DNA from 4 places in the Kitasatospora sp. NPDC058444 genome. Region 4 is predicted to be linked to each of the others. Evidence: riboswitches for the same ligand, from Rfam matches in the RefSeq annotation. Region 4 holds a riboswitch; each other region holds the start of a gene.

Region 1 (7,735 bases), on a different contig from region 4:
CACGCCGAGCGCGCCAACCTGCGCGCGGTGGTGGAGGCGGCGGCCGAGAGGGGCTGGCACGGGGAGGTGTGGCGGCTCTGCGAGTCGCTCTGGCCGCTGTACCACGGGCGCAAGCTCTACGACGACTGGATCGCCACCCACCGGCTCGGCGTCGATTCGGCGCAGTGGGACAGCCGGCCGGACGCGGTGGTCAGGATGCGCAACCAGCTGGCCCGCGCCCACCACGAGCGCGGGGAGTACCGGTCGGCCGCCGAGCAGTTGGCGCTCGCCACCGAGCAGGTCCCGCTGGTGACCGACCGCCAGGTGGTGGGCGTGCTCTACGAGACGGACGGTCTGCTCTGCCTGGCCGACGGCCGCCCGGGCGACGCGGTGGAGCGGTTCACCCTGGCCCTGGCGGAGAACCGGGGCGACGACCACGGCGAGATCGTCCAGAGCTACAACCTGGCACAGGCGCTGATCGCCGACGGCCGGGCGCAGGAGGCGCTGGCCGTGCTGGCCGGGGCTACCGCCCACGCCGAGCGGACGGAGGACGGTGACATGCTGATGAAGCTGCCGCTGGTCCGCGCCCGGGCCCACCGGGCGCTCGGGCAGCCGGACCTCGCCGTCGCCCACGCGCGGGACTGCGCCCGGCGGGCCGAGGCGCGGAGCCAGTACGCGAAGGAGGCGCAGGCCCACACCCTGCTGCTCGCCCTCGCCGAGGAGCTGGACGACGCGGAGCTGGCGGAGAGCAGCCGCGCGCGGCTGCGGGAGCTGTCGGACTAGCCGGTACGGAACGACACCCGGGTGCGGTGCCCGCCGGTGCGGACGGTGAGCCCGTGCTCGGGGAGGCCGGCCGGGTCGCCGCCGTCGGCGAGCCAGCAGGCGACGGCGGAGCCGAGCAGCAGCGGGTCGAGGCCGGGGTCGGGCCGGCCCCAGTCCGGTTCGGCGCGGGCCTCCAGCAGCGGGCCGGTGCGCAGCCGGAGCAGGTGGCGGGCCGGGCCGAGGGCGGCCACCGCGACGGCGAGGCCGGGCAGTTCGGCGGCGGTGTCGGCGAGCCAGCGGGCGGCGGGGCGTTCGGCGTGGGCCTCGGTGCGGGCGAGCACTTCGGCGGTGTAGCGCAGGGCGTCGCCCGGGTGCTCGTCGGTGAGGGCGTGGAAGCCGCGCGGGGTGTGGTCGTGCGGGTCGAAGGGGTAGCGCCGCAGGCTCACCTCCGTGCCGTCGGTGCTGCCCTGGACGTCGTACGCGGTGGGCCGTTCGGTGCCCCCGGGGCAGGGGACGGGCCGGGGATAGGGCGGCAGGGCCGGTTCGCCCCGGGGTTCGTCCAGGTCGTCCAGGAAGGAGTAGAGCAGCGGACGCAGCACCCGGGCGGATTCGCCGCGGTGGGCGAGGGAGCGGTCGGTGATCTCGCGCAGGCCGGCCGGGTCCTGGGCGGCGAGGGCCGGTTCCAGCTGGGCGGCGAGGTCCGCGTCCGGGTCGAGGGCGGGTGCGGCCTGGCCGAAGGCGTAGCCGGGGGAGTGCGGGTCGAGTTCGGCGGCGCCGGTGGCGACGAGCAGGGTGCGGTGCTCCAGGGCGGCGCCGTAGACGGTGACCGAGCCGTGGTCGCCGATCACGCAGTCGGCGGCGACCAGCGCGGCCTGCCAGCCCTGGTGGGGCGGGATCAGGCGCAGGCCCATCCGGCGGGCGTCGTCGAGCAGTGCCTCGGGGTCGTGGCGGCTCCACACGTTGGGGTGCAGGACGACGGCCACCGTGTACTCGTCGGCGGGCAGTTGGCGGACCAGCCGCTGGGGCAGGTCGGGGTGGCGGCCGAATAAGGAGTGCTCGCTCCAGGTGGAGCTGACGACGACGAGCCGTCGGCCGTCGACGGCGCCGAGCGCGGTGCGGTAGGCGTCCCGGGAGCGCCGGCTGGCGAGCATCCGGTCGAAGCACGGGTCGCCGACCACCCGGGCGACGTCCAGCGCCTCGGGGCAGGAGGTCCGCAGCCGGTCCAGCTGTTCGGGGTGGGAGAGCCCGAGGACGTCCACGAACACCCTTCCGCGGTGGGTGAGTTCGTTGCGGGACAGGCCGGCCGAGCTGACCGTGTCGCCGGTGGACTCGGTGACCAGGCGGTTGTAGCCGGCGCCGTGCGGGAGGACGACGAGGCGGGCGTCCAGCCGGTGCATGGAGGAGTGGACGGCGCAGGCGACGGCCAGGTCGAAGCGGCGGCGGACGGCGTCCTCCCAGTCCAGCACGGTGAAGCCGGGCAGGCCGTGCAGGTACTCGTCCAGGGCGCGGTCGGCGAAGGCGGAGCCGGGGTTGACGGTGAAGTAGCGCTCGACGCCGTCCGGGCTCAGCAGGGTGAGGACGTCCAGGACCCGGGTGGCCGAGGTGAGGGTGCGGGCGACCGCCAGCACGCGGGCCCTGACCGGTCGGGTGTTCCACCGGTCGGCGGGCCAGGCGTGGGGGTGGGACGGCACACCATGATCGTACTCATCCGCTCCGCTCGCGGCGCGGTTCCGAGTGCCGGTCAGGGGATCGGGGGGTCAGCGGGTCGGTCCGTGGCCGCGGGTCGGCGGGTCGGCGGGTCGGCGGGTCGGCGGGTCAGCCGGTGGCCGCGGTGGGCTCGTGGTGTTCGGCGGCGGCGCACTCGTCGAGGAGGGGGCGCATGGCCTCGTCCACGAGCCGGTAGCGCACCACCCGTCCGTCCCGGTCGCCGGTGACCACGCCCGCCGTGCGGAGCAGCCGCAGGGCCTGGGAGACGGCGGGGTCGCGCATGCCGGTGGCGACCGCGAGGTCGGAGACGGCGAGCGGGCCGGCCCGGTGGAGGGCGAGCAGCAGGGCGAGCCGGCCGGGGTCGGCGAGCAGGGAGAACCGCTCGGCCCAGGACCGGACGTGGGCCGGGTCGCCGATCGCGGCGATGGCCTCGCAGACCCGGTGTCCGTCGATGGTGCGGTGGCCCGCGCGGTCGGCCGGTACGAGATGCATGGGGGCATTCTCGCAGGCGGCGGCCTGTGATCCTGGACACCTGCGCAGGTGCGCAGCCTTGCACGGGTCGGGGCGCGGCCCCTACGGTGTTCCCCGCCGTGGTGCTCGGGAAGACCGGTGACGGACCCTCAGGGGTCCCAGCCCGGAGCGGCCCTCGCCACTGTGATCGGGTCGTTCCTTCGTCCGCGGAGGAGCGTCGTCCGTACCCATCGAGCCACTGGGCGCCTCCCGCGCCTGGGAAGGCGGGTGCGGGCGTCCCGTAAGCCAGGAGACCGGCCACGGCATCTCACGAGGTTTTCCACGAGGTGCTGGAGCGTGATCCGCAGATGACCCTGCCCGAAACCGTTGCCGCCGGGGCGAAGCCGGCCCCCTCCGTGCTGCCCAGCTTCAAGTGGCGGCGCGAGGACACCGTCCGAACGGCCGGGCTGATGGCCGTGATCGTGGCCATGCACGTGGTGGCCTTCGGCACGCTGATCTTCCTGGTCGCACCCGAGAAGTACGCGGTCGGTACCCAGGTCTTCGGGGTGGGCCTGGGTATCACCGCGTACACCCTCGGCATGCGGCACGCCTTCGACGCCGACCACATCGCGGTGATCGACAACACCACCCGCAAGCTGATGGCGGACGGCAAGCGGCCGGTCTCGGTGGGCTTCTGGTTCGCCCTCGGGCATTCCTCGATGGTGGTGCTGATGGCCGCCCTGGTGGCGGGCGGGGCCCAGCTGGCGAACACGCTGATGGACGACGAGTCGGCCACCCACAAGTGGCTCGGCGTGATCGGGACGACCACCTCCGGCGTGTTCCTCTACCTGATCGGCGCGCTCAACCTGGCCGCGCTGCTCGGCATCGTCAAGGTGTTCCGTTCGATGCGGGCCGGGCAGTTCGACGAGAAGGAGCTGGAGACGCACCTCGACTCGCGCGGCTTCATGGCCCGGGTGCTGAACCGGGCGACCCGTTCGATCACCCGGCCGGGGCAGATGTTCCCGGTGGGCATGGTGCTGGGCCTGGGCTTCGACACCGCGACCGAGGTCACCCTGATGGTGATGGCCGGCTCGGGCGCGGCCTCCGGGCTGCCCTGGTACGCGATCGCCTGCCTGCCGCTGCTGTTCGCGGCCGGGATGAGCCTGTTCGACACCCTGGACGGGACGTTCATGAACTTCGCGTACCAGTGGGCCTTCGCCAACCCGGTGCGCAAGGTGTACTACAACCTGACCATCACCGGGCTGTCGATCGCGGTGGCCTTCGTCATCGGCACCATCGAGCTGGTCGGGGTGCTGCACGAGAAGCTCGATCTGACCGACCCGGTCAGCGGGTTCATCGCCGACATCTCGCTGGACAACGTCGGCTACGCCATCGCCGGGCTGTTCGTGGTGGTCTGGGCGGTGGCGATCGGCTACTGGAAGCTCGCCCGGGTCGAGCAGCGCTGGACGCCGGACCAGCAGGCCTGAGCACGCGCGACGCGCCGAACGGCGCCTCCCCGGGGTTCGGGGAGGCGCCGTCGTCCGTTCTCCGGGACTCCGCGGAGGAGTCCTCCCGGGTCGGGGTTCAGCGCTCCTCACGGAAGTCGACGTGCCGGCCGGCGGCCGGGTCGTACTTGCGCAGGACCAGCCGGTCCGGGTCGTTGCGGCGGTTCTTGCGGGTCACGTACGTGGAGCCGGTGCCGGCGGTGGAGCGGAGCTTGATCACCGGGCGAAGTTCGCTGCGGGCCATCGGGCGTCCTCCTGGGGGCTGGGGGCTGGGGGCTGGGGGCTGGGGGCTGGGGTGTCGGGCTGGGGCCGGGGTGTCGGGCCTCGGCGTCGGATCGAGGCCGTACACCGAAACGGATGTCGTTTCCATCTGGCGCCACCCGCTCCAACGCGGGCCCGGTCCGGCCCATTCCCGGACTGCGGGGCGGCGGGGCGGCGAGGGCGGCGGACGGCGCGGTCGCGCAGGGGGGCGCGCAAGGGGTATTGGGGGTTCTGCCGGGGGTGCTCGGCGGGCGCTTCGGGCCGGGGGTTCGTAGGCTCGACGCATGGCGGATGCGTACGCGGGGCGGCGGGAGCGGGTGAGGGAGCACTGCAGTGCGGCCGGGGCCGATGCGGCGCTGATCACCCGTGCGGCGAACGTGCGGTACCTGACGGGCTGCGCGCCCTGCGGGGCCAGCCTGCTGCTGACCAGAGAGCGGGCGCTGCTCGCGCTGCCGGACGACCTGCCGCCGGACGACACCGGGGAGCACCTGATCGCCCCGGACGTCGCCCGGCTGCCGGTGCCGGCGGGGTCGGACACCGCGCTGGCCGCCGCGGTCGTCGCCGCGCGGTCCGGGGTGGCGGGCCTGGCGGTGGAGGAGCACGACCTGACCGTCAGCCGGCACCGGGCGGTGGGGGGCCTGACCGAGGGGGCCCGGCTGGTGGACCTCGGCCAGACGGTCGAGCGGCTGCGGGTGATCAAGGACGAGCACGAGATCGCCGACCTGCGGATCGCGGCCGAGATCGCCGACCAGGCGCTGGGCGAGCTGCTGGAGTCGATCCTGGTCGGCCGCACCGAACGGCACCTGGCGATGGAGCTGGAGCGCCGGATGATCGACCACGGCGCCGACCGGGCGGCCTTCCCGGTCTCGGTCGGCACCGGCAGCCACTCCGGCCAGCCCGCCCACCAGCCGACCGACCGCCGGGTGGAGGAGGGCGACTTCCTGACCGTGGTGATGGGCGCCCAGTACCGTGGCTACGGCGTCTCCACCGCCCGCACCTTCGTGATCGGCGCCGCCCCCGCGCCCTGGCAGGTGGAGCTGCACCGGCTCGTCTTCCGGGCCCAGCGGGCCGGGCGGGAGGCGCTCGGACCGGGCGTGGAGCAGTGCGTACCCGACCGGGCCGCCCGGCAGGTCCTGGAGGCGGCGGGCCACACCGAGGCCTCCCCGCACCCGGTGGGTCACGGCATCGGGCTGGAGATCCGGGAGGCCCCGCGCCTCGGTCCGTCGGACATGGGTAAACTGGACAGCCGCGTACCGGTCACCGTCGGTCCGGGGGTCCACCTCCCGGGCAAGGGCGGCGTCCGGATCGAGGACACGCTCGTCGTGCGCCCCCTCGAAGAGGGCGGGCCCGAGCTGCTCACCATCACCACCAAGGAGCTCCTCGCCCTGTGACCGCGGCCCCCCGAGGGCCGTGGGCGGCAGGACGCAACCCCTTGGTTCCTTGACAGCTATACAGGAGTTAGTGCGCCCGTGGCTTCCACGAACGATCTCAAGAACGGCATGGTCCTCAAGCTGGAGGGCGGCAAGCTCTGGTCCGTCGTCGAGTTCCAGCACGTCAAGCCCGGCAAGGGCCCGGCCTTCGTGCGTACCAAGCTCAAGGAGGTCCTGACGGGCAAGGTCGTCGACAAGACCTTCAACGCCGGCACCAAGGTCGAGACCGCCAACGTCGACAAGCGCGGCATGCAGTTCTCGTACAAGGACGGCGAGAACTTCGTGTTCATGGACATGGACACCTACGACCAGCTGACCGTCGAGCCGGCCGTCGTCGGCGACGCCGCCAAGTACCTGCTGGAGGGCTTCGAGGCCCTGGTCGCCACCAACGAGGGCGCCGTCCTGTACATCGAGCTCCCGGCCGCCGTCGAGCTGACCATCGCCCACACCGAGCCGGGCGTCCAGGGCGACCGCTCCACCGGTGGGTCCAAGCCGGCCACCCTGGAGACCGGCGCCGAGATCGCCGTCCCGCTCTTCGTCACCACCGGTGAGAAGGTCAAGGTCGACACCCGCGACGGCAGCTACCTCGGCCGGGTGAAGTAAGTCCGTGTCGGCCGCACGCAGCAAGGCCCGTACCCGGGCCTTCCAGATCCTCTTCGAGGCCGACCACCGCGGGGTCGACCCGCAGCAGGTCCTCGCCGACTGGGTGGCCCGCGCCCGCGAGCCCAAGCCCGACGAGGGCACCCCGCAGGTCGGTGAGTACACCATGGAGCTCATCGAGGGGTACGTCCAGCACGCTCGTCGCATCGACGACCTGATCGAGCAGTACGCCGTGGGCTGGACGCTCGACCGGATGCCGATCGTGGACCGCAACGTCCTGCGGCTCGGTGCGTACGAGCTGATCTGGGAGGACGGCGTCCCGGACGCCGTCGTCCTGGACGAGGCCGTCGAGATCGCCAAGGAGTTCTCCACGGACGACTCCCCGGCCTTCGTCAACGGCATGCTCGCCCGTTTCCTGGAGCTGAAGCCGAGCATCCGCCGGTAGTCAGGTCGACCTCGCGGACGGCCGCCGGACCCGAACAGGTGTCCGGCGGCCGTTTCGCGTTTCACCCGATCGGCGTAGGGTGTGGACCTACTCGCCAGTAACTTGGCGTCCGGAACCACGCCTGAAGGGCAGGCCCCCACATGACCACGGCGATCCGCAGCGAGTTCGACCAGGGCATCGCCCTGACCAGGCACCCCGAGGAGGCCGGCCGCTACGAGGCCGAGCTCGGCGCCGGCTGGCAGATCGGCGGCGGGGTGAACGGGGGACTGCTGCTCGCCGTCGCCGGACACGCGCTGTCGCTGGAGCACGGCACCCACCCGGACCCGATCTCGATCAGTGGTTACTACCTGTCCGCCTCCACCCCCGGCCCGGCCACCGTCCGCACCGAGGTGCTGCGCACCGGCCGCGGCCTGTCCACCGGCACCGCCTCGCTCAGCCAGGACGGCGTCGAGCGGCTGCGGGTGGTGGCCAGCCACGGCGACCTCGCCACCGCCGACGGCGAGGTGCGCACCAGCGCGCGGCCCCCGCAGCTGCCGCCGCCGGACCAGTGCATCGGCGTCGAGCACGCGCCCAGGGAGCTGATCACCCAGGCCGCC
Region 2 (7,735 bases), on a different contig from region 4:
CCTCCAGCGTCCGGTCCAGCTGCTCCTCGTCCAGCCCCGGCGCGTCGAAGGGGTTGCGGCGGCGCCGGTGCGGCAGCGCCAGCTGCGCGGCCTTGCGGACGTCCTCCTCCAGCACCTCGGTGCGCCCGTCCCAGGCCGCCAGTGCGACGGCCGTGCGGGCCATCACGATGTCCGCGCGCAGCCCGTCCACCTCGAACGCGGCGCACACGGCGGTGATCTGACGCAGCGCCACATCCGTCAGCTCGACCTTGGGCAGCAACTCCCGTGCCGCGACGATGCGTTCGGCGAGCGTCCGCTCGTCCTCGGCGAACCGCGCGGCGAAGCCGGCCGGGTCCGCGTCGTAGCCGAGCCGGCGGCGGACCACCTCGGCGCGCTCGGCCGGGTCCCGGGTGGCGGCGATCTCGACGGTCAGGCCGAACCGGTCGAGCAGCTGCGGCCGCAGCTCGCCCTCCTCCGGGTTCATCGTGCCGACCAGCAGGAACCGGGCCGCGTGGCGCACCGACACGCCCTCGCGCTCGACGTAGGAGCGGCCCATCGCGGCGGCGTCCAGCAGCAGGTCCACCACGTGGTCCTGGAGCAGGTTCACCTCGTCGATGTAGAGCACGCCGCGGTGCGCCCTGGCGAGCAGTCCGGGCTCGTACGCCTTGACGCCCTCGGCCAGCGCCCGCTCCAGGTCGAGCGAGCCGACGATTCGGTCCTCGGCCACGCCGACCGGCAACTCGACCAGCTGGGAAGGCCGTTCGGAAGCGGACGGGGAGACGTGCGGCCCGTCCGGGCACTGCGGGTCGGGTGCGGCCGGGTCGCAGGCGAAGCGGCAGTCGTCCACGGTGGCGATGGACGGCAGCAGGCCGGCCAGCGCGCGCACCATGGTCGACTTCGCGGTGCCCTTCTCGCCGCGCACCAGCACGCCGCCCACGGCCGGGGAGACCGCGTTCAGCAGCAGCCCGAGCCGCAGGTCGGCCATGCCGACGATCGCGGTGAACGGATAGCGGACGTCACTCATGCCGTACCCCACTCCAGTCGTATCCGCTTCCGCGTTCCTGCCCGGCCCGGTGATCCCGTCCGGCTCTGCCGCCCTGCCCGGCTCATGCGTCACTCCCAGGGGCCCCGGGCGGCACGAACGGCAGCGATCCGGCCGCCGGCACCCCGCCCTCGATCAGCTTCCACAGCGCGTCGGTGTCGGCGTGCTCCTCGATCAGGTCGCCCAGCCGGTCCAGCCGGGCCTCGCGCGCCGCGGCGAAGGAGGTGTCCGGGGCCGGGACGAACGCGCGGCCCGACAACTCCGCGACCTCGCGCAGGAACGCGCGGCGGAACCCGTCGTTCTCCAGCGCGCCGTGCCAGGTCGTGCCCCGGACCGAGCCCACCCGGCAGCCGTCCAGGCCGCGCCCCCGGCCGTCGGAGAAGAAGGTGTCCCCGCCCTCGACGGTGACCACCCCGTGGTGGATCTCGTAGCCCTCCACCCGCTGCCCGTACGCCTCGCCGACGGGCCGCGCCAGTACCTTCTCGGCGCCGAACCGCACCCGCGTCGGCAACAGACCGAGGCCCTCGACGGCGCCCGCCTTCGACTCGACCTCGTCCACGATCGAGTGCGCCAGCATCTGGTAGCCGCCGCAGACCCCGAGGATCGGCTGCCCGGCCGCCGCCCGCGCCTTCAGCGCCGGCTCCAGGCCGCGCTCGCGCAGCCAGGCGAGGTCCGCGACGGTGGCCCGGGTGCCGGGCAGCACCACCAGGTCGGCGTCGGCCAGTTCCTCCGGCCGGGTCGCCCAGCGCACCAGCACGCCCGGCTCCTGCGCGAGCGCGTCCATGTCGGTGAAGTTGGACAGCCGCGGGAAACGCACCACGGCCACCCGCAGCACGTCCGCGCCGAGCGGTCCGGGCCCGTCCGCCCGGTCCACCACGGTCGACAGGTCCAGCGAGTCCTCGGCGTCCAGCCAGAGCCCGGGCAGCATCGGCAGGGTGCCCAGCACCGGACGGCCGGTCAGCTCGTGCAGCATCTCCAGCCCGGGCGCGAGCAGCCGCGCGTCGCCGCGGAACTTGTTGACGAACCAGCCGGCGACGTGCCGCTGGTCCTCCGCCGACAGCAGCGCCAGCGTCCCGTACATCGCCGCGAAGACCCCGCCGCGGTCGATGTCCCCGACCACCACCACCGGCAGGGCGGCGGCCGTGGCCAGGCCCATGTTGGCGATGTCGCGGTCGCGCAGGTTGATCTCGGCGGGCGAGCCCGCGCCCTCGCAGACCACCACGTCGTAGCGGCGGCGCAGGTCGGCCAGGCACTCCAGGGCGCGCTCCAGCAGGACGGGCTTGCGCTCCCGGTAGTCCAGCGCGCCCACCTCGGCCACCGGCCTGCCGAGCAGCACCACCTGGCTGCGGCCGTCCGCGCCCGGCTTGAGCAGCACCGGGTTCATCGCCGCCTCCGGCTCCACCCGGGCGGCCTGCGCCTGCATCGCCTGGGCGCGGCCGATCTCGGCGCCGTCGGCGGTGACGAAGGAGTTGAGCGACATGTTCTGCGCCTTGAACGGCGCGACCCGTACGCCCTGGCGGACGAGCCAACGGCAGATCCCGGCCGTCACCACGCTCTTGCCCGCGTCCGAGGTCGTCCCCGCGACCAGCAGCGCGTTGCTCATGCCCGTCCCCTCTTCCTCAGCAGCGTCCGCAGCAGGACGTGCCCCGCGACCGTCGTACCCAGCGCCAGTGCGCCCACCCGCCGGGAGAGCGCGCAGGCGCGCTCGATGTCGTCGACCGTCACCGGCCGCAGCTCCGCACCCAGGACGGGCCGGTGCTCCTCCCGCTCGCCGTACCGCAGCGTCCCGCCCAGCCGGACGCCCACCGCCCCGGCGAACGCCGACTCGGCCTGTCCCGCGTTCGGGCTCGGATGCGCGGAGCCGTCGCGCCGCCAGACCCGCCAGGCGGTACGGGGCTCGGGCGCGGCGGCCACCGTCAGCAGCGCCGTCAGCCGGGCACCGGGCCAGCCCGCCAGGTCGTCCAGCCGGGCCGAGGCCCAGCCGAACCGGGCGTAGCGCGGCGAGCGGTGGCCCACCATGGCGTCCAGGGTGTTGACGGCGCGGAAGGCCAGCAGGCCGGGGGTGCCGGCCAGGGTGCCCCAGGTCAGCGCGTTCACCACGGCGTCGGCGGTGTTCTCGGCCACCGACTCGACCACCGCCCGGGCGATCTGCTGCCCGTCCAGCGCGCTCGGGTCACGCCCGCACAGGTGCGGCAGCCGCTCCCGGGCGGCCTCGAGGTCGCCCGCGGCCAGCGAGCGGCCGATGGTGCGCGCCTCCCGGGTCAGCGAGGTGCCGCCGAGCACCGTCCAGGTCGCGGCCGCCGCCAGCGCCGCCCGGCCCAGCGGGCGCCGGCCCACCGTACGGTCCAGGGCGAGCGCGCCCGCCGCGACCGCGCCCACGCACAGCGCCGTGTACCCGGCTCCCGCGCCGCGGTCGTCGCGCCACAGCAGGCGCTCCAGCCGGGTGGCGGCGCTGCCGAAGACGGCCACCGGGTGGCCCCGGCGCGGGTCGGCGAAGCGGGCGTCGGCGGCGTAGCCCGCGGCGGCGCCGAGCGCGAACGCGGCGGCGCGGACCGACGGGCCCGGAGTTCGGGCCGGTCTGCGCGAAGAGGTGGAGGGCGCGAGCGCGGTCATCGGGCGCACGACGGAAGGCGGCTCGGTGTCCGGCAGGGCGGGGCAGCCTGCATCGCGTGCGTGTCCTCACTCAGGGTCCGCGCCCTGGATCGACGTGACGGGGGCGAGAGTCTCCTGGCTTCCGGGTCGGACGCACTCCCGGAGCCTTCCAGCGGCCGTCGACGGCCCGCCGTGGCGATGTTCCGAGCGTGCTCCCCGGTGACAGTGGCGGGACCGCGCCGGAATTCCACCGGCTTCCTCTCCATGCCTCCGTTTGGCCCCAGGATCCCATCACGCGCCCGAACCGGGAGTCAACCGAGGTCACGGAGGGGTTGGTCACACGCGGGCAGTGCTGACGCCCCGTGGGACGCCCGCACCGCCCCCGCACCGTTCCGCCGCCGGGCCGGCCGCACCGCCCCCCGCGTCGCCCCCGCACCGCTCCCCGCCGCCGGCGCCCTCACCGCCCGCTTCCGGTACCTCCTGGGCACCGTCGGGCCGCCGCCCGGGTGACCCGGACGGCCCAGCCGGGTGGCCGGGCGGGTGGGGCGCCGGTGAACTGGTGCTCGAACACCGTCCGGTCCGTCAGCAACAGAGCGGGGAGCGAAATGCGTTGGGGAACCGCCGCCGTCGTGGCGGCCGCCGCGGTCGGGGCCGCCGTGCTGGTGATCGGTCGTCGGGCCTCCGAGCGGATGGTCCGTCCGGAGACCACCGTCCAGGAGTCGGGGCCGGTCCTGGTCCGCGAACTCGCCCCCGGCCGGGTCACCTTCACCCGCGCCCCGGAGAGCCTGCGCCCCGGCCGCTGGGCGGTCGAGTGGGCGGACGGCGGGCACGCGGTCGTCGAGGAGGTCCTGCACAGCGACGAGTCGGGTGTCACCCGCCGGCTGGTCCGCGCCGACCGGGGCACCCTCGCCCCCGGCACCGAGGTCCGCTTCACCCCCCGCGTCCACCTCGGCGACCCCACCGGGGCATTCGGCCTCGCCTTCGCCGACACCACCGCGGACGGAGAGCTCGGCGCCCTTCCCGCCTGGCAGCTCGACGGCAAACGCGGCACCTGGGTGATCCTGGTGCACGGCCCCGAGGCCGACCGCCAGCAGACCCTCCCGGTGCTCCCGGTCCTCGACCGGCTCGGCCTGCCGGCCCTCGCCGTCACCTACCGCGGCGACGACGGCGCCCCCGCCTCCCCGGACGGGCTCAGCCACTTCGGCGAGACCGAGTGGCGCGACATCGAGTCGGCGGTGCGGCTGGCGCTCGACAGCGGCGCGGGCCGGGTGATCCTCTACGGCTGGTCCCTCGGCGCGACCATGGTCCTCCAGACCGCGGCCCGCACCGCCTGGCCGCACGCCGTCAGCGGCCTGATCCTCGACTCGCCGGTGCTCGACCTCCCGGCCTCCGCCCGCCGGGACGCCGCCCGGGCCGGCTTCCAGGGCGTCGCCGCCGAGCTCGGCGCCCTGGCCGCGGAGGGCCGCACCGGGGTCGACCTCGCCGACTTCGGCCGCATCGCCGCGGGCACCGACCTGCGGGTGCCGACCCTCCTCCTGCACAGCCCCGAGGACCGGATCGCGCCCTTCGGCACCGCCGAGAAGCTGGCCGCCGCCCGTCGTGACGTGGTCAGCCTCCAGCCCTTCCCCGGGGCCGACCACGCCACCCTCTGGAACACCGCTCCCGACCGCTACACCGAACTCCTGCGCCGCTGGCTCACGCCGCTGCTGTAGGGCGATTCCCATCGGGAAGGACCCGAAGGCCCGAAGGCCCGAAGCTCCGAAGCCCCGAAGCCCCGCGGAACCCGCGGGCCGCACCCCCGCCCCCCTCCTCCTGCGGGCGTTTCCGGTGGGTCCCCGCCGGCCTTTTCCGGCACGCTTCCCCCCGTCCACGAATGAACGTTTCCCCCATTCCGCCCGCGGCGCGCGAGAAGTCGGCCGGTCCGACTTCTCGTGCGGCACGATCCCCCCACCCCGCCCCCCGTCCGTCCGGATTCGTTCTGGACACCTCCGCCGGAAGTCGGCGGAGGGGAATCCTCGCGCCACCCGCGCGAAAACCACCCCGATGTCAGGGGCAATTATTGGCCCGACCCCTTACCCCCCACCCGTACGCACGGTGACCGCTCGGGCAATTCCGGCGACCGGAGCGGCATGAGTGGCATGGGCAGGTCACACGTTTCCGGCCAGGCGGTTTGCCGCTGTTGCCCGATCTTGCGGAGGTGCCACCGGCGGTCGCCCGGTCGTACGGACAACCGGATGTGACAGAAGGCCGGTACAAGGGGAAGACTGCTCGACGTGACGTCTCGGAACCCGCGCGACCGTGATGCCCCGCTCCCGCCGACGATCGGTACCGGTGCGACGGTGACCCGTCTCCCCGGAACGGCCCAACGGCCCGCCGGTGGCAGGCCGGGCGGGGCGGGTGTCCCCCGTAACGGAGTGCCCCGGCGACGAGGGCCCGCTCCGGCTCCCGGGCGGGGCAGGGTTCCCGTGCCGGAGGGCTTCCCGGCACCCGCCGAGCTGGCGCCGCTGGCCCGCCGGATGCTGGTGGACGCCGTCCGCGTCGCCCGCTGGGCCGGCGAGCTGGCCGAGGTCGACAAGCGCGGCGAGCTGCTCCCCGAGGACGCCGGTGAGGCCGGCCGGGCGCTGGCCATGACGGTCGCCGCCGCCGCCAAGGCGTGGGGGCAAGCGCTGCTGGTGGGCCTGGTGGAGGCCCGGGACGGCGGAGCCGGCCCCGGCTGGCGCCTGCACGCCTGGGAGCACGACGACGAGGCCGTGGTGCGCGGCTGGTCGGCGCTGTTCGACGCCTGGACCCTGCTCGCCCCGGTGCCGCCCGCCGCGCTGCGCGGCGTGTTCGCCGTCCTGGCCGGGCAGGCCGTGGACCAGGCCCCGCAGCTGCTCTCCTTCCTGCACCTGGTGGACGGCCCGGTCGCCGAGAGCGAGCTGCTGGAGCTGCTGCGCCGGGGCCTGGACGAACGCCGGGTCGGCACCGGCCTCGGCGGACCGGGGCTGTCGCCGGTGCCGCACGCGGCCTCGGCCGTCTCCGCCGTCCGCGGCACCTGCCGCGCGCCACAGATCGACACCCCGGCCGCGCCCTCGGACGTGGCCGCCGTCCTGGACTGGATGCTGGACGGCCTGGCGGCCGTTGGCGCCCTGGTGCGCAGGAACGATGCCGCGGAGCTGTCGCCGCTCGGCCACTGGGCGGTGCGGGCCAAGCTGGAGGAGATCTGCACGGTCGCGCAGACCGCGGCCGGGCACATCGAGCAGAGCGCCTTCGAACTGCTGAACGCGTGCGCGGACTACTCGCCGGGCCCGGCCCGCGCCGAGTTCCGGGCCTGGGTCGCGGCCCGTCCGGCGGACCGGGCGGTGGGCGAGCTGCTGGATGCCGCCCAGGGCGATGACGCGCTGGTGCGCGGACTGGCCTTCGAGGCGCTGCGGGTGGCCGGCGGCCCGGCCGAGCAGGCGGTGCGCGCGGCGGTGGACGAGCCGGTGCTGCGCCCCTACGCGCTGCTCTGGTTGGCGGAGCGCGCCGACGAGGGCGTCGCCCCGGCGGACGTGCTGGGCGCGGAGGACGCGGCCTGGCTCTGGGTGGACACCGCGGCCGCGGTGCTCGACCACGGCGAGACCGAGCTGCTGGTGGGTCATGTCGAGGGCGCCTCGGCGGGCGACCCGGTCCGGCTGTTCGCCCGGGCCCGGCAGTCCGGCCACCCGCGGGCGGCCTCGGTGCTGACGGCGGTCTCGGGCGTGCACCCGGACCCGGGCGTGGCCCGGGCGGCCCGCCGCTCGGCGTTCAGCGTGCACACCGGCGGCGCCTGAGCCCGCACCCGCCGCGCCGCCCGGCCGTCACCCGACGGACACGACACGCGCGACCCGTACGACACAGGAGAAGGGCCCGGAACCAAGAGGTTCCGGGCCCTTCTCCATGACGGTCCATGACGATCCGTGAGGATCGCGGGGACTCAGCCGAGCCGGGACTCCGCCCGCCGGGCGCGGACGTCGCCGACCTTCTGCCCCACCTTGCGGCGGATGACCAGCAGCGGTGCCATCGCGGCCAGGGTGATCTGGGCGAACGCGCCGACGTGCATCAGCTGGTTGCCGCCGGGCAGGCCGGTGGCCCAGGCCGCCAGGCAGCCGATGGCCACGACGA
Region 3 (7,735 bases), on a different contig from region 4:
CGGCGTTGCGCAGCTTGTCCTGGGTACCCATCTCACGACTCCTCTCGGTGGTGGAACGCTTTCGTTCCGGTGCCGCGTCTGCCCGGAACCCGATGTTTCATGCCGATTCATCACGGATCGCCGGACCGGGACCGCCGCCGGAGCCGGGTGCCCCCGCCAACAAGACGGACTCCGAAGGCCGTTGACGCGTACTCCGAGGCTCCCGTTCTGCCGTGGACCGGGGCGCGGGCCCGGCCGATGCCGGCTGTGGCGCCGGTGATGACCACGGTGCGGGGCTTCTGCGGTGTGCGGATTCTCATGAGGGGCGTCCGGCTCGCGGATCCCCGCCGAAACCCGGTGGACGGGGATCGGTATCGGGATCGTCCGATGGTGGCCTGCGCCCGTTCCTGCGGCGCAGGTGCCGGACGGGTATCAGCAGCCAGCAGCACACGTACCAGAGCATGACGCCCCCGGTGATCCAGCCGGCCAGTGCCGACCCGGTGGCAACCCGCAGCAGGAGCAGCAGGGCCGAGCTGATGGTCAGCGCCAGCAGGAGGAGCCCGATGGCCACCAACCTGCTCGCAGCGTCGACCAGTTGGGGTTTCAGGCGGTGGCCGGCGAAGATCCGGTGGTAGGCCACCGGGGCTGCCAGCGAGCCGGTCGCCAGCGCCCCGAGGATGACCGTGGTGACGTAGAGCCCCCGGTCGAAGCCGCCGAGCTGGCCGAAGCGGGGCATGAACACGACGCTCAGCAGGAATCCGAACAGCACTTGGGAGCCGGTCTGGGCCACCCGGACCTCCTGGAGCAGGTCGGTCCAGCGGCGGTCCGCTCGTTCGTCGGAGGTCTCGCGCCGTCCCGAACGGCGACGACGCCTGGGCCGGCTCTCGCGACCGGTGTCCGGTTCCGTCACGGGGACCGCCTCCGACGCCAGGTCCCCCGGTCGGGATCCGGGCGTGTCGGGATCGTCATGGGGCACCTTCGTCCGGGGCGCGGTCCGGGCACGCTCGGTGGTCGCGCGCCCGTCGTGTGGGGGCGACTACCCGAACGAATAGGGAGAAAACGGAAGAAAGACCGGCGACCGACGACGAGAGCGGCAGCGCCCTGCTCGACCGGCTCGGTGGCTGCGACCAGGGCATCGAGCTCGCCGACTTCCGGATCTCGGTGCGCCCGCTGCTGGCCCGGTTGCCGGAGCGCGAACAGACCGTCCTCAAGCTGAGGTTCTGGGACGGCTGGACGCAGTCGCGGATAGCGGAGCGGATCGGCGTCTCCCAGATGCACGTCTCCCGGCTGCTCGCCGCCACGCTCGCCCGGCTGCGGGACGAACTGGAGGACCGGGACGCCCCCGGCTGGACCGACGGAAGAGCCGGAAGAGCCGGACTGACCAACCCGCCGTGGGGCGTTCTCCGGCCCGGGCGCGATCCACCACAGGGTGTGAATGGCGAAGCCCGCGCCGCCGAGGACGAGTGCGACCAGCAGGATGAGGCCGAGGACGAGCACGGCAGTCCGCTTCCGATGGTGGAGCGGGGGCTCTCGGCAAGCGCGTGTGCCCCTTCGGGCCCAGTTCACACGTGGTCCCGGTCGACACGTGCTCCCGGGCCGGGAGGGCGTTCCGGCCCCGGGCGGCGTCAGCGCAGGAGGGTGGCGAGGAGCTCGGCGATGGTGGGGCCGGCGTCGGCGGGGTGACGCAGCTGCTTGCTGGTGATGACGCTGTAGTGGTTGGTGCGGCCGCGGCGCTCGTGGGTGAGGTACCCGGCTTGTTCGAGGTCGACGATGATGCGTTGGACGGCGCGTTCGGTGAGCAGGCAGCTGGTGGCGATGTCGCGCACACGGATGCCCGGGTCGCGGGCGATCTGGACCAGCACACGGGCGTGGTTGGTCAGGAAGGTCCAGTGCCGCTCGGTCGACGTGCCGTTGTCCATTCCTCCACGATAGGACGTCCGTTTCACGGCCGCTGAAACACGACAGCGGATTCGTGCAATGGTTGACATGTCTGGCGGACGGGCGAAGAGTGGAGGAGCCACGGTCCGCACAAGCGTCCGTCGCGGAGTCGCGCGGCGCCGCGTCTGGAGATGGTTCGATGGACCCGATCAGCAGGCAGGGGCTGGAACGGCTCGGATCCGTGTTGGCCGAACGCCTCGGCCCGCCCTGCGAGGCCGGTGAACAGGGCGTCTGCGCCTGTGCGGAACCACTGCGCCGGCAGGTGTGCCGTTCGATCACAAGCATCGACGCCTACCTGGTGTCGCTCCAAGCCGGCGAACGCACTGCCGTAGGCCTTCGCGAGCAGGCGCTCGATCTGTGGCGTGACCTGGAGCGCATCGCCTCCGCAGGAGCTGAGCGGGAAGCCCCCGAGAGTGGCGCCGGGGTGCCCGTGTCGCCGAGCCCTCCGCTCGAGGAGGAGGCGGTCCCGCCCTGTCTGACGTCGGAGGCCGTCCGGGTCGGTGGCGCGTTCGTGTGCTCCTTCACCGGCGACATGATCCTGGACAGCGAGCCCGTCGCGGCCCGGGCACTCGACGCCGCGCTCGGTAGGCGTCCCGTCCTGCTCGCGGTCGACCTGGCGGGTGTGGAGCTGTTCACCTCCACCGGCCTCAACCTGCTTCTCGGTGCCCGTCGGCGCGCGTTGGCGGACGGAGTCCGGCTGGTGCTGGTCGCTCCGTCCAGGCGGACGCTGCGGGTCCTGGAACTCACCGACACCGCCGGGCTGTTCGACGTCCACGCCACCATCGAGGATGCCCTCCGGGACACATGATTGGGCCGGCGGTGCTGGGGCAGGCGCACGGTGCGGCCGGGATGCCCCGGACGCACCGTGAGAGGAGACCCGGATGAGCATGGTGAAGGAGTCCGTGGACGTGGATGTCCCCGTGCACACCGCCTACAACCAGTGGACGCTGTTCGAGGAGTTCCCGCGCTTCATGGAGGGCGTCGACTCGGTGACCCAGCTGGACGACCGTCACAACCACTGGCGGACCAGCATCGGTGGTCCCGACGGCCGGTCGACGGCCCGGGGCCATGCCGGATCAGGAACCTCCGATCCGGCGTGGCCTCGGGCCCGACGGGTGCCCGCCGAGCCCGGGTACGCGTTCGCGCACCCGAGGAATCCCTCGGACCAGGAGAAGACATGACCCGGCACGGCAAGGTCCTGGCGATCCGGCACGCCGGCGACGAGGAGGCGCGGCTCTTCCCGGCCGTACGGGCCCTGGCCGCGAGGCCGAACCGCGCGACCTCGCGGCCAGGGCACGGGAGACCAAGGAGGCCTCGACCGGCCGGCCCGCCACCAGCCGCCCGCTCAACGCCCCGGGGACCGCCTGCCGCCTCCCGGGCGCTCGGCCGCCGAGCGGATGCGGGACTTCCCGACCCCGGGCGGACCGACCCCGCGCAGCTCCTGAATGCCCTGTCGTGGACAGCTGACCCGCATGGTGTCCTCGACCTGCCGAGCCGGACGGACGACTGATCAGGCGTCGGTCCTCCCCGCCCATTCCAGGAGCCCCAGGCACTGAGCTTGTCGTCGCTGCCGGTGATAGCCAGGCTGTGGTTGCCGTCGGCCGCGATCCGGGAGACGCCGCCGGACCAGCCGCCCTGTACGTCGACCGGGGTGTTGCGGTTGATCGTGCTGTTGTCGCCGAGCTGGCCGGTGGCGTTGTAGCCCCAGGCCTTGACCGCGCAGTGCCGCTGGTCGGCTTGGTGCTGCTGTTCGGCGGGCCGACCAGGGCGAGGTTGTGGTCGGCTCCGGCGGCGATGATCGCGGACATTCGCGCCGCGCCCTGCCACGCACGCCGGGCACCTCGCCGCGCACCTGACCGTCGGCCGCCAGCCGCGACGGGGTCTCATCATGCGGACATGTTCCATGATCTCCGCGTCAGTCCCGGCTGTTTGCGCATAAGCTGATCAGGCAGTTGGTTCGCCCTGTCCGCCAGGCAGGCGCGTCGCAAGAGGGAACCCGGTGGGAATCCGGGACTGCCCCGCAGCGGTGAGTGGGAACGACCGCCGTCATACGCACTGGGCCCGGGAGGGTCTGGGAAGCGACGGCCAGTAGGTGTCCGCCCTTCATGGGGTGGGCGTGCCCGCGAGTCCGAAGACCTGCCACTGCCCGCACGCAGACGACCTGCGTTGCGGCTATCCGGTGACCTCGTGGGCGGGTCGGCGACCATACCAGGCGGATCAGGCCCGTACGTCTCGTGACGGCCGCCGCCCGGTTCGTCATCCCTTCGCGCCCTCGCCCGTCCCCGGGTACTTGAGGAGACAGACTCGCGAAGGAGAGTCCCTTGACGACGAAGTCCGCAGCAGCGGCGTCCGTGGCCACCGTGTACGGCTACCCCCGCCAGGGCCGGGGCCGGGAGCTCAAGAAGGCCATCGAGGGGTACTGGAAGGGCACGGTCACCGCCGACGCCCTGCTGGCCACCGCCGCCGACCTGCGCCGCGGGAACTGGCAGCAGCTCGCCGACTCCGGCATCGCGGAGGTCCCGACCGGGGACTTCTCGCTCTACGACCACGTGCTGGACACGACCGTGGCCCTCGGCGCGATCCCGGCCCGCCACCGGGAGGCCGTCGAGGCCGATGCGCTGGACGGCTACTTCGCCATGGCACGCGGCACCCAGGACGTCGCACCACTGGAGATGACCAAGTGGTTCGACACCAACTACCACTACCTGGTGCCGGAGTTGGGCCCGGACACGGTGTTCGCCGCGAACCCGGCCAAGGCGGTCGGTGAGCTGCGCGAGGCGCTGCTGCGCGGCCACCGCGCCCGGCCGGTGCTGGTCGGGCCGGTGACCTACCTGCTGCTGGCGAAGCCGGCGCCCGGGGTGGCCGCCGACTTCCGGCCGATCACCCTGCTGGACCGCCTGCTGCCGGTGTACGCCCAGCTGCTGGCCGAGTTGCGGGCCGCCGGCGCCGGGTGGGTGCAGCTGGACGAGCCAGCGCTCGTGCAGGACCGCACCCCGGCCGAGCTCAACGCGGCCGCCCGGGCCTACCGCGAGCTGGGTGCTCTCGCCGAGCGGCCCAAGCTGCTGGTCGCCAGCTACTTCGACCGGCTCGGCGAGGCGCTCCCGGTGCTGGCCAAGGCCCCGGTCGAGGGCCTGGCCCTGGACTTCACCGGCCCGGCCGCCGCCAACCTGGAGGACCTCGCCGCAGTGGGCGGACTGCCCGGCAAGCGGCTGGTCGCCGGGGTGATCGACGGCCGCAACGTCTGGATCAACGACCTGGAGAAGTCGCTCTCCACCCTGGCCACCCTGCTCGGCCTCGCCGACCGGGTCGACGTCGCGCCCTCCTGCTCGCTGCTGCACGTGCCGATCGACGCAACCCTCGAACGCGACATCGACCCGCAGATCGCCCGCTGGCTGGCCTTCGCCAAGCAGAAGGCAGCCGAGACGGCGCTGCTCGCCCGCGGTCTGCGCGAGGGCACCGGCGCGATCACCGCCGAACTCGCCGCCAACCGCGCCGACCTCGCCTCCCGCGCCACCTCCCCGATCACCCGCGACCCCGCCGTCCGTGCCCGCGCCGCCGCCGTCACCGCCGATGACACCCGCCGCGCCCAGCCCTACCCCGTACGGGCCGAGGCCCAGCGCGCCCGGCTCGGCCTGCCGCTGCTGCCGACCACCACCATCGGCTCCTTCCCGCAGACCACCGAACTGCGCACCGCCCGGGCCGATCTGACGGCGGGTCGGATCGGCGCCCCGGCCTACCGGGAGCGGATGGAGGCCGAGGTGCGGGAGGTCATCGCGTACCAGGAGAAGGCCGGCCTGGACGTCCTGGTCCACGGTGAGCCCGAGCGCAACGACATGGTCCAGTACTTCGCCGAGCAGCTCACCGGCTACCTCGCCACCCGGCACGGCTGGGTGCAGTCCTACGGCAGCCGGTACGTGCGCCCGCCGGTCCTCGCCGGGGACATCTCCCGGCCGAACCCGATGACCGTCGACTGGTTCCGCTACGCGCAGGGCCTGACCGACCGCCCGGTCAAGGGAATGCTCACCGGCCCGGTCACCATGCTCGCCTGGTCCTTCGTCCGCGACGACCAGCCGCTTGCCGACACCGCCCGGCAGGTCGCCCTCGCCCTGCGCGAGGAGGTCACCGACCTGGAGGCGGCCGGCGCGGCCGTCGTCCAGGTCGACGAACCGGCGCTGCGCGAGACCCTGCCGTTGCGCGCCGCCGCCCGCCCGGCCTACCTGGACTGGGCCACCGAGGCCTTCCGGCTGGCCACCTCCGGCGTCCGCGCCGACACCCAGATCCACACCCACATGTGCTACGCCGAGTTCGGCGCGATCATGACCGCGATCGACGAACTCGACGCCGACGTCATCTCGTTGGAGGCCACCCGCTCCCACATGGAGGTCGCCGGCGAACTCGCCGAGGCCGGCTACCCGCGCGAGGTCGGCCCCGGCGTCTGGGACATCCACTCCCCGCGCGTCCCCGGCACCGAGGAGGTCGTCTCCCTCCTGCGGGCCGGGCTCGCCGCGATCCCGGCCGAGCGGCTCTGGGTCAACCCCGACTGCGGCCTGAAGACCCGCGGCTGGCCGGAGACCCGCGCCTCCCTGGACAGCCTGGTCGCCGCCGCCCGCCGCCTGCGCGAGGAACTCGCCGACTGACGCACCGACGCGAGACCGAACGGGCGGGTGCAGACCGTGTGCTGCACCCGCCCCGGTGGTTCGCCCCGTCGAGGAGAGAAGAGGGTGCGTCGCACCATGGCACGTCCTGCCGGGCGCAAGATCTTCGCCCACGCCAAGCTGCGCCGGCTGTTCCGGCCTGCGCGGGGTGCCGTTCTCCTTCGTGCGCGTCGACCGGGCCGGGAACGTCTCCAAGCGGCAGTCCGCCACCGCCTTCCACTTCTCCCGCACCGGCGGCACCTGCCCGCTCTGGAACGTCTACGACGCCTTCGCCGCACCCGGCCGGGTCCACGTCCAGGTCGCCGTCATGCCCGACGGCCGTCGCTACCTCTGGACCGCCCGCGCCGTCACCCGCTCACCCGGCGGCTGGGGCCGCCCCGGCAAGACCTTCGCCATCGGCCTCGGCTGCGAGATCCGCCACGCCGGACGACTGGTGTACTCGGCCGGCCTCGACCTCGGCGACGAGAGCGCCGCCACCCCGATCGGCCTCGGCTGTAAGGTCTGCGAACGCCCGGCCTGCCCGCAGCGCTCCGCCCCGGCCATCGGCCGCCCACTGGCCGTCGACGAGCGCACCAGCACCTTCGTCCCCTACGCGGCGCTGCCCGGTCCTCAGGACTGAGGGCCGGGAGCGGAACTCCGGTGGACCTTCGGCGCCGTCGTGTCCCGCAGCGCTGCCCCTTCCGCGGAGCGGGTCCGACGGCCGACCGCCGCAGGCGCACCGGTCCGGTCCGCGGCGCGGTGTGATCACCAGGACTGTGTCGCTCGCCCCGGCCCCCTCCAGGACCGGCCGGGAAGGGGGCCGGGCTCATGGGCAGGGCGCGGACCGCGTTGTCGCGTGGCCTGGTGCCCCCTGTGGACGTGGGTGCGGGACGGTTCCGCAGGCTCGTCAGCGCGAGGCGGCGCCTGGCTCCCCGACGGGCGGTCGGTGCTGAGGGGCCGGCGGCAGGTGGAAGCCGACCTCGGCGCCGCCGCCGGGGGCGGCGGTCGGAAGACGGTGCCGCCGTCCGCGGCGACGAGGTCGTGGACGATGGCCAGGCCCAGCCCCGAGCCCGGGGTGGCCTGGGTACCGGCGGCGCGGAAGAAGCGCTCGAAGACGGCCTGCCGGTCGCCGGGGGCGATGCCGGGCCCGTGGTCGCGCACGGACAACCGGGTGCCGACGACCC
Region 4 (7,735 bases):
GCGCAGGGCCTAGACCTCCTCGACCCAGACGCCGAGCCGTCGGGAGAGGCCCGGCACCCGGGCCAGCCGCGGGGTGAGCAGCAGCCGCTCCAGCCGGCGCCCCGGCGCCAGCCAGACCGGGCTCGGGCGCAGCCGCAGCAGCACCCGGCCGAGCACCAGCTCGTCCGGCACGGCGCCGTAGCTGCGGCTGTCGCTGTCCACCGGCCGGTTGTCGGAGAGCAGCCACCAGCCCGTGGCCCGGCGCTCGGCGGCCCGCTTCACCACCAGCAGGTCCTGCTGGAAGGGGTGCCGGAAGACCACCACCGCGCCCGGCCGGATCGGCGCGCCGTAGCGGACCAGCAGCTGGTCGCCCTCGCGCAGGGTCGGGACCATCGACGGCCCCGCCACGTCGACCAGCCCGAACGGCAGCGCACCGCCCCGCTCGCGCCCCCCGGCTCCGGCGCCCTCCGGTCGCGTGCTCCGCGCCACGGCTCCTCCTCCCGCTCCGTCCGCCCCCCAGTCTGCCGTACGGACCGTCACCGGTCCGATGTCCGGATTACCCCGGTTCCTGGTCCGCCTTTTGCCCTAGGCCCACCGCCCGATCGCGAAACCGGAAGACCGGAAGGGTAATCTCGGGCGCGGGAAGACGATCTAAGGAAGGACTCCCATGTTCTCTCGTCTGTTTGCACCGCGCGCCACCGCCCACGCCCACTGCGACCTGCCCTGCGGCGTGTACGACCCGGCGCAGGCCAAGCTCGAGGCCGAGTCGGTCAAGGCCACCCAGGAGAAGTACCAGGCCAACGAGGACCCGCACTTCCGCGCCCGCGCCATCATCATCAAGGAGCAGCGCGCCGAGGCCGTCAAGCACCACATCTCGGTGCTGTGGAGCGACTACTTCAAGGCCCCGCACTTCGAGAAGTACCCGCAGCTGCACCAGCTGATCAACGACACCCTGAAGGCCGCCTCGGCCGCCAAGGCGTCCACCGACCCGGCCACCGGCCAGGCCCTGCTGGACCTGATCGCCGAGGTCGACAAGATCTTCTGGGAGACCAAGCAGGCCTGAGCCTGACGCGTCGCCACCCGACCGCCCCCGTCCGCACCGCCGGCCGGGGGCGGTCGCGCGTTCACGGCCCGCGGCCCGCCCCGCCCCGACCCCGGTAAGGGTTGCCTACCCTGAGTGGCTGTTATGCTGCCAGGGCGTCCGAGGGGGAAGTCCGGTGTGAATCCGGCGCTGACCCGCAACGGTGAGCACGGCCCGTACCACCCCGTACGGCCGCGCCAGCCCGATCGCCCTCGGCCGCCGAACTCCCGACAACTCGCCGTGGACTGCGAGGGGAACGGCGCCCCGCCACGCCCGCGGCCCGCGCCCGCCCCGGCGCACCCGCGGCCCGAGGCAAGGCGCACCCGTGACCCGCACCGTCGACCGCGCAGTCGGCCCGCCCGCTCGTCGCATACCCGTCGTCCCGCTCGCCGTCGGCCTCGGCGCCGCCCTGCTGCTGTCGCTGGTCTGCGGGGTCGCCCTCGGCTCCTCCGGGCTCGGCCTGCCCCGCGTCCTGCGGCTGCTGGGCGCCGGCCTGACGGGCGGCCGGCTGGACGCCGACGAGGCCTCCGCGTACGCGATCGTCTGGGAGATCCGGCTGCCGCGCACCGTGCTGGCCGCCGTGGTCGGCGCCGGGCTGGCCGCCTGCGGGGTCGCCGTCCAGGCCCTGGTGCGCAACCCGCTGGCCGACCCCTTCGTGCTCGGCATCTCCTCCGGCGCGGCCGTCGGCGCCAACGCCGTCCTGCTGTTCGGCGCCTTCGCCGCGCTCGGGGTGTGGGCGATCTCCGTCTCCGCCTTCGGCTCCGCCCTGGCCGCCATGACGCTCGTCTACCTCGCCGCCCGCACCGCGTACGGGCTCACCCCGCTGCGCCTGGTGCTCACCGGCACCGCCCTGTCCTACGGCTTCTCCGCCACCACCACCCTGATGGTCTTCGCCGCCGACCGCGGCGAGGCCGCCCGGGACGCCATGATGTGGCTGCTCGGCAGCCTCGGCGGCGCGACCTGGGGCTCGGTGCCGATCGCCGCCGTCACGGTGCTGGCCGGCCTCGTCCACCTGGCCTGCGCCGCCGGACGGCTGGACGCGCTCGCCATGGGCGACGAGACCTCCGCCTCGCTCGGCGTGGACCCGGGCCGGCTGCGCCGAGAGCTGTTCGTGGTGACCGCCGCCGTCACCGGCACCGTGGTCGCGGTCAGCGGGGCGATCGGCTTCGTCGGGCTGCTGGTGCCGCACGTGGCGCGGATGCTGGTCGGCGCCGGGCACCGCCGGGTGCTGGTGATCGCGCCGCTCGCCGGGGCGCTGCTGCTGGTCTGGGTGGACATCGCCTCGCGCACCCTGCTGGCGCCGGCCGAACTGCCCGTCGGGGTGTTCACCGCGGTGCTCGGTGTGCCCGCCTTCCTGCTGATGATGCGCCGCCGCGGCCAGTCCTTCGGAGGTGCCCGATGACCGACCCGACCGACCTGACCGACCCGACCGACCCGACCGATCTGACCGACCCGACCGGACCGACCGGACCGACCGGACCGACCGGACCGACCGGACCGGCCCCGGAGCGGGCCGAGGACCTCGCGGTCGACGCCGTCTCGGTGGAGCTGGCCGGCACCCGGCTGGTCCACGAGGTGAGCCTGGCGGCCGCCGCCGGTCAGGTGGTCGGCCTGATCGGCCCGAACGGCAGCGGCAAGTCGACCCTGCTGCGCTGCGTCTACCGGGTGCTCAGGCCGGCCGGCGGCGTGGTGCGGCTGGCCGGCGACGACCTGCACGCCCTCACCGCCCGCGACACCGCCCGCCGGGTGGCCGCGCTGACCCAGGAGCACTCCGCCGGGTTCGACTTCACCGTGGCCGAGGTGGTCGCCATGGGCCGGCTGCCGCACCGCCGCGGGTTCGGCGCCCCGTCCGCCGGGGACGAGGAGCGCTGCGCCGAGGCGCTGCGCAAGGTCCGGGCCGGGCACCTCGCCGAACGCGGCTTCCTGAGCCTGTCCGGGGGCGAGAAGCAGCGGGTGCTGTTCGCCCGCGCGCTGGTCCAGGAGCCGCGCCTGCTGGTGCTGGACGAACCCACCAACCACCTCGACATCGCCCACCAGTTGGAGGTGCTGGCGCTCGCCCGCGAGGCCGGACCGACGGTGCTCACCGCGCTGCACGACCTCAACCTGGCGGCCGGCCACTGCGACCTGCTCTACGTGCTGCGGGACGGCCGGATCGTCGCCTCCGGCCCGCCCCACGAGGTGCTCCGCCCCGCCCTGCTGGCCGAGGTGTTCGGCGTCCGCGCCACCCCGGTGCGGCACCCGGAGACCGGCGCCCTCCAGCTGCTGTTCGACCGGCTCCCCTGACCTCGAACGACCCCGACGACCCCGACGACCCCACTCGACCACGAACGACCTCGCTCGACCACGAAGGAACCCCCGTGCGCACCAAGGCCGTTGCCACCGCCGCCCTGCTCGTCCTCGGACTCACCTCCTGCGGCGCCGAGATCGCCCCGAAGGAGGCCGCCGGCGCCTCCGCCCACTACCCGGTGACGGTGGAGAACTGCGGGCAGAAGCTCACCTTCGCGCGGAAGCCCGCCCGCGCGGTGACCTACGACGTGGGCATCACCGAGCTGATGCTCTCCCTCGGCCTCGCCGACCGGATGGCCGGCTACGTGATGCCCGACGACAAGGGGAAGATCGACCAGGTCGCCTGGAAGGACGGCTACCAGCAGACGAAGTGGCTCTCCAAGCAGCGGATCACCAAGGAGATCGTGCTGGACGCCAAGGCCGACCTGGTCTTCGCCGGCTGGCACTACGGCTTCGACGAGAGCGCCGGCGTCACCCCGCAGGCGTTCAGGGCGCTCGGCATCGACTCGTACGTGCTCACCGAGTCCTGCCGCAGCGGCAAGGGCACCGAGCGCGGCGTGATGGACCCGCTGGAGGCGCTCTACACCGACCTGGCCAACCTCGGCGAGATCTTCGACGTCAAGGACCGCTCCGACCGGCTGATCGCGGACTTCAAGGCGCAGATCGCCGCCGTCCCCCCGGTCGAGCGCCGCCCGTCCGTCTTCCTGTACGACAGCGGGCAGGACAAGCCGTACACCGCCGGGAAGTTCGCCGCCGCCGACGAGATCATCGCCAAGGCCGGCGGGACCAACATCATGGGCGACCTCGCCGACAGCTGGGTCACGGCCGGCTGGGAGGCCGTGGTGCGGCGCGACCCCGAGGTGATCGTGATCAACAACTACGGCGACACCGGCGCCGAGGAGAAGCGGAAGTTCCTCACGTCCTTCCCGCCGCTGGCCGGCGTCTCCGCGATCAGGAACGACCGGATCTTCGTCATGGACTACGTCGACCTGGTGGAGAGCCCGCGCAACCCGGCCGCGATCGGCGCGCTGGCCGCGTACCTGCGCACCGTGCCGCCCCGCTGACCGGCCCCGACCGCCCCGATCGCGCTCCTCCGGGCCGCAGGCCGCGGGCGTACGCTCAAGGTACGAGCCGACGGAACCCGACCGGAGGAGCGAGATCATGACCACCATGGCGGCCCCCGCCGCCTTCGACACCCGCGCACTGCGCGAGGGCATCGAGCGCTGCGACGCCGAGACCCTCCTGGCGCTCTACGCGGAGGACGCCGAACTGCGCATGGTCGATCGCAAGACCCAGCCCAGCCACCCCCTGGTGATGCACGGGCGGGAGGAGATCGGCGCCATGCTGGACGACATCTACGGCCGCGAGATGACCCACAAGCTGGAACAGGTCGTGGTGCAGGGCGACCACGCCGCGTTCCTGGAGTCCTGCCGGTACCCGGACGGCGTCCGGGTGCTGATGTCCTCGATGGCCGTCCTGCGGGACGGCCGGATCGTCGACCAGACCTCCGTCCAGGCCTGGGACGAGACCGGTCCCGAGCAGTAGGCTCACTGGCATGATCCGCAACGCCGTCACCACCGACGTTCCCGTCATCCACGCCATGGTCCGCGAACTCGCGGAGTACGAGAAGGCCCTGCACGAGGCGGAGGCCACCGAGGAGCAGCTGCGCGACGCCCTGTTCGGCGAGAACCCGGCCCTGTTCGGGCTGATCGCCGAGGACGACGCCACCGGCGAGCCGGTCGGCTTCGCGGTCTGGTTCCGCAACTTCTCGACCTGGCGCGGCACCCACGGGATCTACCTGGAGGACCTGTACGTCCGTCCGCAGGCGCGCGGCGGCGGCCACGGCAAGGCGCTGCTGCTGGAGCTCGCCCGGATCGCCGTCGAGCGCGGCTACTCCCGGGTCGAGTGGTCGGTCCTGGACTGGAACCAGCCCTCGATCGACTTCTACAAGTCGATCGGCGCGGTGCCGATGGACGAGTGGACGGTCTACCGGCTCACCGACGGCGCGCTGGCCGAGGCCGGCCGGCGCTGAACGGCCGTTCGGAGACCGGGGAAAGGGTCTGCCACCCTGCGTCGCAATGCCTTACCATGAGTAACTCCCGAACCGGGGTGCGGAAGGCAGAGCGTTGGCGGATCCGTGACGCCGGGCCCCCTTCGGGGGTAGCAAGCGGTAACAAGCGGGGTACCAAGAAAGCACAGCGCGCCACCCAGGAGGCAAGGGTGTCCCAGATCGACGGCGATCTCGGTGTTCAGGACTTCGTGGAGGTCCGGCTGCCCGCAGCGGGGGCCTACCTCTCCGTCCTGCGAACGGCGACGGCCGGGCTCGCGGCCCGGCTGGACTTCACGCTCGACGAGATCGAGGACCTGCGGATCGCGGTCGACGAGGCCTGCGCCATCCTGCTCCAGCAGGCGGTGCCCGGCTCCGTGCTGTCCTGCGAGTTCCGGCTGGTCGGCGACTCGTTGAAGGTCACCGTCGCCGCCCCGACCACCGACGGCAAGGCCCCCGAGCGGGACACCTTCGCCTGGACGGTGCTCTCCGCCCTGGCCGGCGAGGTCGACTCCTCGGTCGGCGAGGACAACACCGTGTCGATCAGCCTGAACAAGAAGCGCGGCGGCTCCCCCGCCCACTAGCCGGGCGCCGGACCGAACCGCACGACCCGAGCAGCACCGAGCACCACCCGCGCAAGGGCCGTCCGCCGCTCCCCGACCCGGGGTCCGACGGACGGCTCCCGGTACCGCCACCCACGCGGTACGACCAACGAGACGATTCCGGGGCCGCCGGCCCCGGTGCTCCCGGAACGGAACGGGGGAATGGCCGTGAGTGATCTGGACCGTACCGGCCTCGCGACGGCGGGACCTGCCGTACCGACCCAGGCGAGCGTTCCCGGCCTCGCCGCCAACGACGAAGCGCACCCGAAGGACGCCCAGCGGATGAGCCACCCCACCGAGCCGACGTCCGAGCCGACGCCTGCCTCCGTGCCCCCGCCGGACCCGGCGGACGGGACGGACCCGGCGGTCGGGGCCGAGGTACACGGCGCCGTGCCCACCCAGGGCACGCACCGCACCGGCGCCCCGGACCGGGAGGCCGCCCGCGCGCTGTTCGTCCGGCTGTCCGCACTGCCCGAGGGCTCCCCGGAGCGGGTCGAACTGCGCAACCAGCTGGTGCGGATGCACATCCCGCTGGTCGAGCACCTGGCCCGGCGCTTCCGCAACCGGGGAGAGCCGCTGGACGACCTGACCCAGGTCGCCACCATCGGCCTGATCAAGTCGGTGGACCGCTTCGACCACGAGCGCGGCGTCGAGTTCTCCACCTACGCGACGCCGACCATCGTCGGGGAGATCAAGCGGCACTTCCGCGACAAGGGCTGGGCGGTGCGCGTCCCGCGCCGGCTCCAGGAGCTGCGGCTGTCGCTCACCACGGCGACCAGCGAGCTCTCCCAGCGGCACGGCCGCTCCCCCACGGTGCACGAGCTGGCCGAGCACCTGGGGATCTCCGAGGAGGACGTCCTGGAGGGCCTGGAGTCCGCCAACGCGTACTCCACGCTGTCCCTGGACGTGCCGGACAGCGACGACGAGTCGCCGGCCGTCGCGGACACCCTGGGCGCGACCGACGAGGCGCTGGAGGGCGTCGAGTACCGCGAGTCGCTCAAGCCGCTGCTGGCCCAACTGCCGCCCCGGGAGCAGAAGATCCTGGTGCTGCGGTTCTTCCGGAACATGACCCAGTCGCAGATCGCCGCCGAGGTGGGGATCTCCCAGATGCACGTGTCCCGGCTGCTCGCCCGGACCCTGGCCCAGCTGCGGGAGAAGCTCCTGGTGGAGGAGTAGGACTGACGGCCGCTCAGCTCCGGCCGGCGGCCGTCCGGTCGCACACCGGTTCCTCGCGACCTTCGGCCCTGTGTGCCCCTAGTCCTCGGACGGGGCGTACAGGGCCGCCGTCGACTTCGGGTTCAGCAGGCAGCCGATGCCCACCAGGCCGAGCACGCCGATCAGCGCGCCGACCGCGATCATCGCGCCGCCGCTCTCGACCATGTAGTAGGCGACCGGCAGGCAGATCGAGTTGGTCAGCACCGCCGGGCTGCGGCCCCAGCGGCGCTTCTTGAGCAGCGCGAGGGCGGCCAGCACCGGCAGCACGCCGAGCAGCACGATGACCGCTCCGCCGAACTCGTTCAGGGCCAGCTGCTTGGCCTGGCCGGACAGCGCGGCCACCATGTCCGAGAGGCCGACGACGGCGAGCGCGGCGCCCTCCAGGGCCGTGATGGCGGCGCCCAGGGTCAGGGAGGCCGGGCGGCCGGCGCCGGCCGAGGGTGCGGGTGCGGAGGTTTCTGCGGTCACTCCAGCAGGGTAGCCGCCGGTCGGTCCGTACCGACCCGTAGGCTTTCCCCATGCGCG

What was found. Region 4 has a riboswitch for cobalamin ahead of ACFWP2_RS05250 (FecCD family ABC transporter permease). Riboswitches for the same ligand answer to the same signal wherever they lie in the genome.
Region 1: it holds a riboswitch for cobalamin, as region 4 does, so the genes downstream of both, ACFWP2_RS20785 (HoxN/HupN/NixA family nickel/cobalt transporter) here and ACFWP2_RS05250 (FecCD family ABC transporter permease) in region 4, are expected to answer to the same signal.
Region 2: it holds a riboswitch for cobalamin, as region 4 does, so the genes downstream of both, ACFWP2_RS26505 (cobalamin biosynthesis protein) here and ACFWP2_RS05250 (FecCD family ABC transporter permease) in region 4, are expected to answer to the same signal.
Region 3: it holds a riboswitch for cobalamin, as region 4 does, so the genes downstream of both, metE (5-methyltetrahydropteroyltriglutamate--homocysteine S-methyltransferase) here and ACFWP2_RS05250 (FecCD family ABC transporter permease) in region 4, are expected to answer to the same signal.

Annotation. Positions count from the first base shown of each region.
Region 1 covers NZ_JBHXLL010000019.1:29,995-37,729, forward strand. Annotated here, with positions in the region: gene ACFWP2_RS20770 (hypothetical protein) at 1-762, shown strand, start outside; gene ACFWP2_RS20775 (hypothetical protein) at 759-2,432, opposite strand; gene ACFWP2_RS20780 (ArsR/SmtB family transcription factor) at 2,557-2,940, opposite strand; cobalamin riboswitch at 3,023-3,236, shown strand; gene ACFWP2_RS20785 (HoxN/HupN/NixA family nickel/cobalt transporter) at 3,267-4,385, shown strand; gene rpmG (50S ribosomal protein L33) at 4,483-4,647, opposite strand; gene ACFWP2_RS20795 (M24 family metallopeptidase) at 4,949-6,055, shown strand; gene efp (elongation factor P) at 6,134-6,697, shown strand; gene nusB (transcription antitermination factor NusB) at 6,702-7,139, shown strand; gene ACFWP2_RS20810 (thioesterase family protein) at 7,280-7,735, shown strand, end outside.
Region 2 covers NZ_JBHXLL010000029.1:19,234-26,968, reverse strand. Annotated here, with positions in the region: gene ACFWP2_RS26515 (putative cobaltochelatase) at 1-1,003, opposite strand, end outside; gene ACFWP2_RS26510 (cobyric acid synthase) at 1,086-2,624, opposite strand; gene ACFWP2_RS26505 (cobalamin biosynthesis protein) at 2,621-3,634, opposite strand; cobalamin riboswitch at 3,742-3,875, opposite strand; gene ACFWP2_RS26500 (alpha/beta hydrolase family protein) at 4,219-5,325, shown strand; gene ACFWP2_RS26495 (hypothetical protein) at 6,079-7,404, shown strand; gene ACFWP2_RS26490 (CDP-alcohol phosphatidyltransferase family protein) at 7,548-7,735, opposite strand, start outside.
Region 3 covers NZ_JBHXLL010000075.1:1,862-9,596, forward strand. Annotated here, with positions in the region: gene ACFWP2_RS38650 (CsbD family protein) at 1-31, opposite strand, end outside; gene ACFWP2_RS38655 (DUF6328 family protein) at 296-889, opposite strand; gene ACFWP2_RS38660 (sigma-70 family RNA polymerase sigma factor) at 1,006-1,662, shown strand; gene ACFWP2_RS38665 (helix-turn-helix transcriptional regulator) at 1,605-1,898, opposite strand; gene ACFWP2_RS38670 (STAS domain-containing protein) at 2,057-2,725, shown strand; gene ACFWP2_RS38675 (SRPBCC family protein) at 2,799-3,098, shown strand; partial or broken gene ACFWP2_RS38680 (hypothetical protein) at 3,553-3,822, opposite strand; cobalamin riboswitch at 3,854-4,076, shown strand; gene metE (5-methyltetrahydropteroyltriglutamate--homocysteine S-methyltransferase) at 4,239-6,554, shown strand; partial or broken gene ACFWP2_RS38690 (short-chain fatty acyl-CoA regulator family protein) at 6,712-7,191, shown strand; gene ACFWP2_RS38695 (ATP-binding protein) at 7,317-7,735, opposite strand, start outside.
Region 4 covers NZ_JBHXLL010000003.1:155,084-162,818, forward strand. Annotated here, with positions in the region: gene sodX (nickel-type superoxide dismutase maturation protease) at 10-468, opposite strand; gene sodN (superoxide dismutase, Ni) at 647-1,042, shown strand; cobalamin riboswitch at 1,144-1,293, shown strand; gene ACFWP2_RS05250 (FecCD family ABC transporter permease) at 1,386-2,462, shown strand; gene ACFWP2_RS05255 (ABC transporter ATP-binding protein) at 2,459-3,343, shown strand; gene ACFWP2_RS05260 (ABC transporter substrate-binding protein) at 3,418-4,410, shown strand; gene ACFWP2_RS05265 (nuclear transport factor 2 family protein) at 4,508-4,891, shown strand; gene ACFWP2_RS05270 (GNAT family N-acetyltransferase) at 4,902-5,378, shown strand; gene ACFWP2_RS05275 (anti-sigma regulatory factor) at 5,567-5,977, shown strand; gene ACFWP2_RS05280 (RNA polymerase sigma factor SigF) at 6,278-7,171, shown strand; gene ACFWP2_RS05285 (hypothetical protein) at 7,250-7,678, opposite strand; gene ACFWP2_RS05290 (diacylglycerol/lipid kinase family protein) at 7,729-7,735, shown strand, end outside.